2 regions of the Micrococcus sp. KRD012 genome follow, and region 2 is predicted to be linked to the other one. Evidence: riboswitches for the same ligand, from Rfam matches in the RefSeq annotation. Region 2 holds a riboswitch; the other holds the start of a gene.
What was found. Region 2 has a riboswitch for S-adenosylmethionine ahead of J1M37_RS05245 (bifunctional o-acetylhomoserine/o-acetylserine sulfhydrylase). Riboswitches for the same ligand answer to the same signal wherever they lie in the genome.
Positions count from the first base shown of each region.

Region 1 (5,473 bases), on a different contig from region 2:
AGCACGCCCGCGTGGACTACCTCACCGAGCGCGACCCCGAGTGGCGCTCCGAGCTGCTGATCCCGGGCCGCGAGGCGGGCGGCGCCCCCGTGCAGGGCTCCCCCATCTCCGGGACGGGCTCCACGCTGGTCGACGCCCGGCAGACCGAGTCCGTGCCGCTGACGACGTCGCCGATGCCGCGCGTCAGCTCGTTGGGTGAGGGTGAGTCGCTGTCCCCGCACGGCGGCCGTCGTCGGGCCCCGCAGGATCCGGCACCCGCCGCCACCGCCGGCGAGACGCCCACCGACGAGAACGAGGGCCTGCCGGCGGAGGCCGGCGAGCGGCCCGAGCGCCAGGACGGCGAGGAGGTCACCCAGCGGGGGACCACCGGCCGCGTCGAGGGCGAGCACCGCGGCGAGGGCCGCGTCGGCTGACCTGTCCCCGCAGTCACCCCCGCTTTCGAGGCGGGAAATCCACCTCACACGACGCCCCCGGGCGCCCATGAGATAGATTTCCCGCCTCGTCGCGTGAGGGGTCGTAGCCTGGGGCCGTGACCCTGCCCGCCCCCGCCGCTCGCCGCCCCTCCGCGGCCCTGCTGTGGGTGCTGCTGGCGGCGATGGGCGCCGGGCCCCTGTTCAACTACGGCGTCTCCGCCTCCTCCACGGTCGTGATGGAGCGGCTCGACGTCACCTCGGGCCAGCTCGGCACCGTGATGACGGTCGTGTTCGCGGCGGCCGCCGTCACCTCGCTCGGCCTCGGCCGGGCCGCCGACCGCCTGTCCGCCCGCGCACAGCTGAGCATCATCTTCGGCGGCACCGCCGCGGCGCTCGTGCTCGGCGCCGTCGCCCCGTCCCTGCCCGTGCTGTACGCGGCGGCCGCCGTGGCGGGCGTCACGCAAGCCATCTCCAACCCCACCACGAACCGGATCATCCGCACCGTGGTGCCGCCGGAGAGGCGCATCGGGTGGGTCGGGGTGAAGCAGTCCGGCGTGCAGGCGGCCCAGCTGGTCGGCGGCCTGTTCTTCCCGGCCGCGTCCCTCGCCCTCGGCTGGACGGGCGCCGCGCTGGGGGCCGCGGTGCTCATCGGGGCGCTCTGGGTGCTCGCCCTGGTCGCCGCCCCGCCGCTGCCCGGGGCGCCGCCGCCGGCCACCGGCCCCGTCGGCGGGCGACGACGGCGGGACACCTCGCCCCTGCCGGCCACGGTCTGGTTCTTCGCGGCGATCGCGTTCCTCACCGGCCTGGGCATGCAGGCCACGAACACCTACCTGCCGCTTTTCGCGGTCGAGACGCTGGGAATGACGCTCGTGGCCGGCGGCGCCGCGGCGGCCGTGTCCGGGGTGGTGGGGGTGCTCTCCCGGATCGGGTGGAGCCGGCGGATGAGCTCCGGAGACCGGCCCACCACCCTGCTGGCCGTGATCTGCCTGGGTGCGGTGGCCGGCGTCGCGGTGTTCCTCGCCGCGGACCTGCTGGACCTGCCGGCCCTGCTGTGGGTGGGCGCCGCGGTGCACGGCCTGACGGTGCTGGGCGCCAACGTGGTGATCAACGCGGGCCTGTTGAGCGAGGTGCCGGCCGAGCGGCTGGGCCGTGCGACCGGGGCGAACTCGATGGGCATGTACGCCGGCTTCGCCCTGGGCCCGCTGCTGATGGGCCTGCTGCGCGACGTCACGGGCGACTACCGGGCCGGCTTCGCGGTCGTCGCGGCCGGGTATCTGCTGGCCCTGGGCGTGGTGCTGCTGCTGCGTCGCCACGTGGGTCGGCGGGGCGCGGCCTGACGCGCAGGGCCAGGACGAGGCCCACCCCGGAGGACCGCGCCTCAGCGACATCACCGCAGTGCAGCCCTGCGGTGATGTCGCAGCGCCGCGGTCGAACGGGCGTACGGCGGAGTGCGGCGCAGTGCGCGGCGGGGCGTGGACGCCTGACACACGACGACGCCCCCGGTCCGTGCGGACCGGGGGCGTCGGAAGCCGTGCGTCAGGCGAAGATCAGAGCTTCGTCACGTTGGCGGCCTGGAGGCCCTTGGGGCCGTCCTGGGTCTCGAACTCGACGCGGTCGTTCTCCTGGAGCTCCTTGAAGCCCCCGCCCTGGATGGCGGAGAAGTGCACGAACACGTCCGCGGAGTTGTCCTCGGGGGCGATGAAGCCGTAGCCCTTCTCAGCGTTGAACCACTTGACAGTACCGACAGCCATGATGGTGTCCTTTCGATGTGCCCCCGCGGTGCGGTGGCGGTGTTGGACCGCGGCCCGGATGTGGGACGCGGGTGAAGCGGCGAGACTGAACCGCTTGCCCAACACTCATCGACGCCGGCGATGCCGGGCTGACGAGCAGTGAAGATGGCGGGATACAGCTTGATCAACTTCAGGCTCCATCATTGCACGGATCTCGCCGACCGGGAACCAGGGGCCCGATTGTTCACCTGGAGTTCGCTCAGAGCGCGCGCAGGCCGTGGAAGAGATTGCGGTGCAGGGCGGCCGGGGGAGCGGCGTCCGTGTGATCCGCCAAGGCCGTCACCTCCAGCAGCACCACCGTGTGGTCGCCCGCCGGGACCTCGGCGTGCACCCGCGTCTCGAGCCAGAGCGAGGAGCCCCCGATCAGCAGGGCGTCGTGCGGGCTGCGGTGCACGTCGAGACCGGCGAAGCGGTCGCCCTCGCGGGAGGCCAGCTGGCGGCACAGCGGCGTCTGGTCCGCCGCGAGCAGGGAGACGCCGATCGCCCCGGCCCGGCGCAGGCGCGGCCAGGTGCGGGAGCTGTTCTGCGCGGAGAAGGACACGAGGGCCGGCTCCCAGGAGATGCCCACGCCGAAGGAGGAGGAGACCATCACCTCGGGGACGCCGTCGGCGAGGCCTGCCAGCGCGACGACCCCGGTGGGGAAGGCCGAGAGGCCGGAACGGAGGTTGCCGAGGGACAGGTCGGTGTCCCACGCGGCGGTGTGGGGTTCGTGGGTCAGGGTCATGGCGCGCGTCCTCTTCCGATGACTGACGCGGCTCCGCAGACGGCGGGAACGCGGATCGCCCGGATCCGCGGAGGCGCGGTACTTGCCCGCCGGGGTGTCCGAGGGGCCGAATCATCACCTGGAGCACCCCACTACTGCGTGAGAGGGTTGCCGTCCCGCCGGCCAGGGCCGTGAATGACGGGAACTCGTGATTCTGGGGCCAGCCTACGGAGGGGTCCGTGGGGTGGTCAAAGCGCGGCGGTCGCGCGGCGTCATCCGAGCTGCCCGATGTGATGCTTGACACACCGCGCATCGCCGGCCAGGATCAAGCCACTCGAGAGGGGGGAGCTCGAGACCGCGGCCTCCGGCCCCGCAGTCGGTTCTCCGAGAGGGACCGGATCATGCGGATGGACATCGAGAAGAAGCTCGCGGCATTGTCGACCGCCGTGGTCGTCGCGGCTCTCCTCGGTACCGCCATTTCGGGATGCTCCGCTTCCCAGGGCAGCGTCTCCTCCACCGCGAATGCTTCCACCGCTGCGGCGTCCTCCGTCACCCCGACGTCAGCGGCCCCCTCGGCAACCGGGTCGGCCTCCGCCACCGGTTCGTCCGCGTCGTCGCCCGCCGGTGAAGAAGCACTCCCCGCCGCGCTGTTCGAGGAGGACGGGATGACGTTGGTCGAGTACACGCGCCGGCATCCGGATGCGGACCATCTCGACCCGGAGAAGGAGTCCGTCCTGGAGGAGGCGGTCGGGACGGGCACACAGCAGATCACCGTGGACGCTCAACAGGGTGCGGTCCTTCGGGTCATCGTGTTGTGTCCTTCGGATGCCACCGGTGAGACGGAGATCCTGACCTCACGGGGTGGCGGGGGAACGAAGACCTGGATGGCCGGATCGGAGGCGCTGTGCGGCGGCTGGTCGGCGGCGACTCCCCCCGTGGATGAGGCGGGGCCGATGACGTTCACCGTCACGGTGGACAATGACAAGCCGTTCCGGATGGTGCTGACCGCACCCTCCGCATGAGGCCGCCATCACGACGGCGGATGACGGCGCGGGGAGGACTGAGACGCTCAGCGTCGGTCGCGGCCGCGCAGCGCGTCCAGCTGCCGGCGGTCCCGCTTGGTGGGCCGGCCCGCGCCGCGCTCGCGGTACGGCACCGCGAGCAGCTCACGCGGCACGGGCGGCGGGGAGTGGTCCACGTACTGCTGCCGGGCCACGGGGGCGCCCACCCGCTTGGCGATCAGCCCCGTGACCTCGAGGATCCGCTCGCCTCCGTCCTGGCGCACCCGCACCCGGTTCCCGACGACGACGGGCGTCGCCGCCTTCACGGGCTCGCCGTCGATGCGCACGTGGCCTGCGCGCACGGCCGCCGTGGCCGCCGACCGGGTCTTGTACAGCCGCACGGCCCACAGCCACGCGTCGATGCGGACGCCGCTCACGCCCGCCCCCTCACGCGAAGCGGGCGCGGATCGCGGCGCCGTGCGCGGGCAGGCGCTCGTCCTCGGCCAGCACGCCGATCTCGTCCGCGACCTCCTCGAGCCCGGTCTCCGTGTAGCGGATGCGCTGCTGCAGGCGCAGGAACGTCACGGTGTTCAGACCGGAGGAGTGCCGGGCCGTCCCCGAGGTGGGGAGCACGTGGTTGGACCCGGCCGAGTAGTCGCCCAGCGGCACGGGGGCGTACGGGCCCACGAACACGGCGCCGGCGTTGCGGATGCGCCCCACGAGGGCCTCGGGGTCGCGCGTCTGGATCTCGAGGTGCTCGGTGGCGTAGCGGTCGGAGACCTCCACGGCCTGGTCCATGTCCCGCACCAGCAGCACGCCGGACTGGGGGCCGGTGAGGGCCTCGCGGATCTGATCCTCGTGGAACGCCCCGGGCACCTGCGCCTCGATCGCCGCCAGCACGTCCCGGAGCAGGTCCTCGGAGTCCGTGATGAGCACGGAGGCGGCCAGCGGGTCGTGCTCGGACTGGCTGATCAGGTCCGCGGCCACCCAGTCGGCGCGGGCGGTGCCGTCCGCGATCACGGCGATCTCGCTCGGCCCGGCCTCGGCGTCCACGCCGATCACGCCCTGCAGGGCGCGCTTCGCGGCGGCCACGTACACGTTGCCGGGCCCCGTCACCAGGTCGACGGGCGCGCAGAGCCACCCGCCGTCGTCGTCCTGGACGCCGTGCGCCAGCATGGCCACGGCCTGGGCGCCGCCGGCCGCGTAGACCTCGTCCACGCCCAGCAGCGCGCACGCGGCGAGCACGGTGGGGTGGGGCAGGCCGCCGTGGTCCCGCTGCGGGGGCGAGGTCACCGCGAGGCTCCCCACGCCGGCCGCCTGCGCGGGCACCACGTTCATCACCACCGAGGAGGGGTACACGGCGCGGCCGCCGGGCACGTACAGGCCCACGCGGCCCACGGGGAGCCAGTGGTTCTCGACGACGGCGCCCTCGCCGAGCTCGACCGTCGAGTCCTGGGGGTGCTGGGCGGCGTGCACGAGCCGGGCCCGGCGGATCGACTCCTCCAGCGCCGCGCGCACCCGCGGGTCGAGCCCGGCCAGGGCGGCCTCGAGCGCCTCCGCGGGCAC
Region 1 covers NZ_JABFBB010000001.1:28,420-33,892, forward strand. Annotated here, with positions in the region: gene J1M37_RS00125 (FMN-binding glutamate synthase family protein) at 1-413, shown strand, start outside; gene J1M37_RS00130 (MFS transporter) at 530-1,750, shown strand; gene J1M37_RS00135 (cold-shock protein) at 1,961-2,164, opposite strand; gene J1M37_RS00140 (flavin reductase family protein) at 2,403-2,927, opposite strand; SAM riboswitch class IV at 3,001-3,120, opposite strand; gene J1M37_RS11360 (hypothetical protein) at 3,314-3,928, shown strand; gene J1M37_RS00150 (RNA-binding S4 domain-containing protein) at 3,976-4,344, opposite strand; gene hisD (histidinol dehydrogenase) at 4,355-5,473, opposite strand, start outside.
Region 1: linked by a shared signal. The riboswitch ahead of J1M37_RS00140 (flavin reductase family protein) and the one ahead of J1M37_RS05245 (bifunctional o-acetylhomoserine/o-acetylserine sulfhydrylase) in region 2 are both predicted to bind S-adenosylmethionine.

Region 2 (5,473 bases):
GAGAAGCCGAGCAGGGAGACGGTGCGGAAGTCCCCGCGCACCGCCTGCACCCAGGCGTGCAGGGCCTCGACGGCCTCGCGGACCGGCTCGGCGGTGGAGCCCAGCTCGCCCGTGACGGGGTCCTGGGAGAGCGGGAACCAGGCGTGGGAGCCCGGCTGCAGGGGCAGGGGCGCGCGGACGGCGGCCACCGTGACGTGCTCGGGCAGGTGCGGGACGAGGCCGAACAGGTCGTCCTCGTTCGCGCCGTAGCCGTGCAGGACGATCAGCAGGTCCTCGGTGCGCTCGCCCTCGGGGCGGGACCAGCGGACGACGGGCTCGACGGCGGGGGTGGGGTTCGCGTTCACGTCCGCCAGCCTAGCGAGCGGCACGGTCGGCCCCTCCCGGAGGTTGACCCCTCCCGCGCGACGTGGGCAGAATCCTACCCGTGGGTAACCCATCCTCCTCCCAGCCTCCGCACGCCTCCGACGCGACCCCGGTCGACGACCCCGCCGCCCATCCGTGGCGCCGCTACGTCGCCATCGGGGACTCGTTCTCCGAGGGCATCGGCGACCCGGACCCGGACCGTCCCGGCTACCACCGCGGCTGGGCCGACCGCCTGGCCGAGGAGCTCTCCCGCCTGACGCCGCCCGGCGAGGACCTGGCCTACGCCAACCTGGCGGTCCGCGGGAAGCTGCTGGACCAGATCGCCGAGGACCAGGTGGAGCCGGCGCTCGCCCTGCGGCCGGACCTCATCAGCGTCTGCGCGGGCGGCAACGACATCCTGCGCGGCGCGGACCCGGACGAGATCGCGGTCCGGTTGGACGCCGTCGTCGAGCGTCTGGCCTCCGACGGCGCCACCGTGCTGCTGTTCAACGCGACCGACGTGAAGGGCACGCCCGTCATCGGCCGCATCCGCGGCACCGTGGCGATCTACAACGAGAACGTGCGCACCATCGCGCTGCGGCACGACGCGCTGGTGCCGGACATGTGGTCGCTCAAGGACCTCGCCCGGCGGGAGATGTGGGCCGAGGACCGCCTGCACTTCTCTGCGCTCGGCCACCACACGATCGCCGCGATGGTGCTGGACACCCTCGGCGTGGAGCACGGCCTCGAGCACCTGCGCCTCTCCCCGCCGGCGCCGCGCACGTGGCGCGCGGCCCGCGCGTCGGACGCCGCATGGGTGCGCACGCACCTGGCGCCGTGGGTGGTCCGCCGCCTCCGCGGCGTCTCCTCCGGCGACGGCGTCACGGCCAAGCGCCCCGTCCCCGAGCCGCTCTTCGGCGCGCCGATGCCGCAGGGCTCGGACCACACCGAGCCGCTGGACATCGTCGAGCCCTGAGCCCGGCCGGCGGGGACCGGTGGCCGTTTCCCGAACGACAGTGCCGCGACACGCCGCCGTTTCCCGAACGAAAGTTCAGAGGGCGAGGGTGCGCTTCAGCGTGTCGGCCACCTGGCCGTATTCGGTGAGGAACCCGTCGTGGCCGATGGGCGAGGCGATCGTGTGCACCGGCGGCCGCGCGGGCAGCGCCGCCGCGAGCGCCTCGGACTCGGCCGGCAGGTAGAGCCGGTCCGAGTCGACGGCGGCCACGAACGCCCGGCCCCGGTAGTCCGCGAGCGCCGCCGCCACGCCGCCGCGCCCGCGCCCGACGTCGTGGCCCATGAGGGCCTCGGTGACCACGAGGTAGGAGTTCGCGTCGAACCGGTCGGCGAGCTTGGCCGCCTGGTGGTCCAGGTAGGACTCCACGGCATAGCGCCCGCGCCCGCCGGGCACCCCGACGACGGCGCCGAACGGGTCCTCGACGCCCTGCGGTTCCCGGCCGAACCGCTGGCCGAGCTCGCCGGCCGTGCGGTAGGTGGTGTGGGCGATGCGCCGGGCGATGCCCAGGCCGGCCACGGGGCCGGGGCCGGGGTAGTAGTCGCCGCCCTGGAAGTCCGGGTCGAGGCGGATGGCCGCGGTCTGCGCCTGCCCCCACGCGATCTGGTCGGCGGAGGAGGCCGCGGTGGCGGCCAGCACGCCCACCCCGGCGACGCGCGCGGGGTGGGTCGCGGCCCACTCGAGGGCGCGGGCCCCGCCCATCGATCCGCCGATCACGGCACGCCAGGCGCCGATCCCGAGGTGGTCGGCCAGGCGCCGCTCGGCCTCGACCGCGTCCCGCAGCGTGAGGAACGGGAACCGGGAGCCCCAGGGCCGCCCGTCGGGGGCCGGCGTCGAGGGCCCGGTGGAGCCGTGGCAGCCGCCGATCATGGCGGGGGCGACCACGAACCACCGGTCCGTGTCCACGGCGCGGCCCGGGCCGACGAGGGCGTCCCACCAGCCCGGCGTCGGGTCCTCCTCGTGCGCGGCCACGTGCGCGTCGCCGGTGAGGGCGTGCAGCACGAGCACGGCGTTGGAGCCGTCGGCGGCGAGGGTGCCCCAGGTCTCGTAGGTCAGCTCGACGTCGGGCAGCAGCCCGCCGGTCTCGGTGCGCAGCTCGCCGACCCGCAGACGGTGGCGGCCGCCGCGGGGCAGCGCGGTGCGCGACGGACGCGTGGCAACGGCGGTCATGCCCGCTCCCCCGCGTCGTCGTCGCCGCGGCGAGCGGCGGCCGCGAAGCCGCGCTCGAGGTCGGCGAGGATGTCCTCGATGTCCTCCACGCCGAGCGAGAGCCGCACCAGGCCGGGGGTGACGCCGGCGGCGCGCTGCTCGTCGTCGGTGAGCTGGGAGTGGGTGGTCGAGGCCGGGTGCACCACGAGCGAGCGGACGTCGCCGATGTTGGCCACGTGGTGGTGCAGGGTGAGCCCGTCCACGAACGCGGCCCCGGCCTCGCGGCCGCCCGCGATCTCGAAGGAGACGAACGCGCCCGCGCCCTTCGGCAGGTAGCGCTGGGCGCGCTCGTGCCACGGGCTGGACTCCAGGCCGGCGTAGACCACGTGCTCGACGTCGTCGCGGCCCTCGAGCCAGCGCGCGACGGCGGCCGCGTTGGCCACCTGCCGCTCCATGCGCAGGGACAGGGTCTCCAGGCCGAGGTTCACCAGGAACGCGTTGAACGGGGAGATGGCCGAGCCGTAGTCGCGCAGCAGTTGCACGCGCGCCTTGAGGATGAAGGCCAGGTTGGCGCCGAGCGGCGAGCCCACCCCGAGGTCCCGCGCGTAGACGAGGCCGTGGTACGACTCGTCCGGCTCGTTGAAGCCGGGGTACCGCTCGGCGTGCTGCGCGTAGTCGAACGTGCCGGCGTCGACGATCACGCCCGCGATGGCCGCGGCGTGCCCGCCGAGGTACTTCGTGGCGGAGTGGGTGACGACGTCGGCGCCGTGCTCGATGGGCCGCAGCAGGTACGGGGTGGCCAGCGTGTTGTCCACGATCAGCGGCACGCCGGCCTCGTGGGCTGCGTCGGCGACGGCGCGCACGTCCAGGACGTCCCCGCGCGGGTTGCCGAGGGTCTCGCCGAAGAACGCCTTGGTGTTCGGCCGGACGGCGGCGCGCCAGGACTCGAGGTCGTCCGGGTCGGTCACGAACGTCGTCTCGACGCCGACCTTGGCGAGGGTGTGCTTGAACAGGTTCTGCGTGCCGCCGTAGAGGCTGGCCGAGGCGACCACGTGGTCGCCGGCGCCGGCGAGGTTGAGGATCGCGAGCGTCGTCGCCGCCTGACCGGAGGCCAGCAGCAGCGCGCCCACACCGCCCTCGAGCGCGGCGATCTTCTCCTCCACCGGGCCCTGCGTCGGGTTGCCGATGCGGGTGTAGAGCGGGTCGAGGTCCTTGAGCGCGAACCGGTCCGCGGCCACCTGGGCGGACGGGAAGTCGTACGAGGTGGTCTGGAAGATCGGCAGGGCGGTCGCACCGAAGGCGTGCTGGCCGACGGCGACGCCCGCGTGGACCTGCGCGGTGGAGAAGCCCCAGGCGTCGGGGGTCGGGGTGGGCTGGTCGGTCATGGCAGACCCTCCTGAGGGGTTCAGGGGCCGGACCCGGCCGCCCCGCCCGCCGGCCGACGTGCCGCTCCGGGGACCGACGTCGTCGAGGTGCCGGAGATGACCCGGCGCCGTCGAGAGGGGCCGTGGGATCGGCCCGCGCTTGCCGGCGTCCGTTGTGGGGCCGGCCTGGTCGTCACCCGGGGCACCCCACCGCGGAAGGAGGGTTGCCGGTCAGCATGCCGGGGCCTGTTGCTGACTCTCGTGACCGTGCCTCCGAGTGTAGCCCGCCGCCCCGCCACGATTTCGTCACGCGTGTCACACGCGGATACGCTCTCCGCACGGGGGCGCTCGACCCGTCAAGGGCTCGACGCCCCCCGACTCGCACCAGGTCAATCCCCGGGGCAGCCCGGGAACGGAGAGGAACAGCGCAGTGCACACCTGTCGCATGGACCACGTGTCCTACGCCGCCGGCCCCGAGGGCCTGGACGCCACGGTCGCCCGCATCGCCGAGACGCTGGGCATCGAGCGGATCAAGGGCGGTGTCCACCCACGTTTCGGCACCCAGAACGCGCTCTTCCCCATGACGGAGGGGCAGTATCTGGAGGTCGTCGAGGCCCTGGACCACCCGGCCTCCCTCAGCGCACCGTTCGGCCAGCTCGTGCGCGCCCGCACCGAGCAGGGCGGCGGCTGGATGAGCTGGGCCGTGGCCACCCCGGACATCGGCCGGTTCGAGCGCCGCCTCGGCCGCGAGGCCGTCCCCGGCAACCGTCGCTTCCCGGACGGCCGCGAGCTGTCCTGGCGGCAGATCGGCATCAAGGGCACCCTCGCGGACCCGCAGCTGCCGTACATCCTGCGCTGGGCCGACGGTCAGGAGGACATGCACCCCTCGCAGGCGGCCGAGCCGCAGGCCACCATCGAGCACCTGAACATCGCCGGCTCCCCCGAGCGCCTCGCCGAGTGGCTGGGCGGCGAGGACGAGGACGGCCAGGTCCAGGACGTGAACATCGAGTACGTCGCGCCCTCCGGCACCCCGGGCATCGTCTCGGTCACCTTCCGCACCCCGAAGGGTGAGATCACGCTCTGAGCGCGGACGCGGGGCCGCTCAGCCGAGCAGCCCCGCCCGCGCCAGCAGCGGGTAGCCGACGAACCCGACGGCGTCCAGCAGCGCGTGCGCGATGACCAGCGGCATCACCCGGCGCACCCGCAGGAACACGAGCGCGAACACCGCGCCCATCAGGGCGTTGCCCACGCCCGGCCCGATCCCCTGGTACAGGTGGTACGCCCCGCGCAGCAGCGCGAGGGCGAGCATCACGACGGCCGCGCGGGGCGGCAGGTACAGCCCCTCGGCGCTCACCCACGACGACGGCACGGCCGGCGCCGGATCGCGCGCCAGGCCCGCGGCGCGCAGCCGCTGCAGATACCCGAGCCGGTCGACGAGCCAGGCGCCCACGATGACCTCCTCCAGCAGTCCGTGCCGCAGCGCGGAGAGCAGCAGGACCGGCACCTGGTACCAGCTCTCCCCGAGCGCCGAGCCGACGATCGCCGTCGTGATCCCCAGGGCCCGGCCGGCGGCGTAGACGCCGAGCGTGCCCAGCCCGATGGCCGC
Region 2 covers NZ_JABFBB010000008.1:5,725-11,197, reverse strand. Annotated here, with positions in the region: gene J1M37_RS05260 (alpha/beta hydrolase) at 1-344, opposite strand, end outside; gene J1M37_RS05255 (SGNH/GDSL hydrolase family protein) at 425-1,318, shown strand; gene metX (homoserine O-acetyltransferase MetX) at 1,394-2,524, opposite strand; gene J1M37_RS05245 (bifunctional o-acetylhomoserine/o-acetylserine sulfhydrylase) at 2,521-3,888, opposite strand; SAM riboswitch class IV at 4,019-4,134, opposite strand; gene J1M37_RS05240 (VOC family protein) at 4,298-4,951, shown strand; partial or broken gene J1M37_RS05235 (CPBP family intramembrane glutamic endopeptidase) at 4,970-5,473, opposite strand, start outside.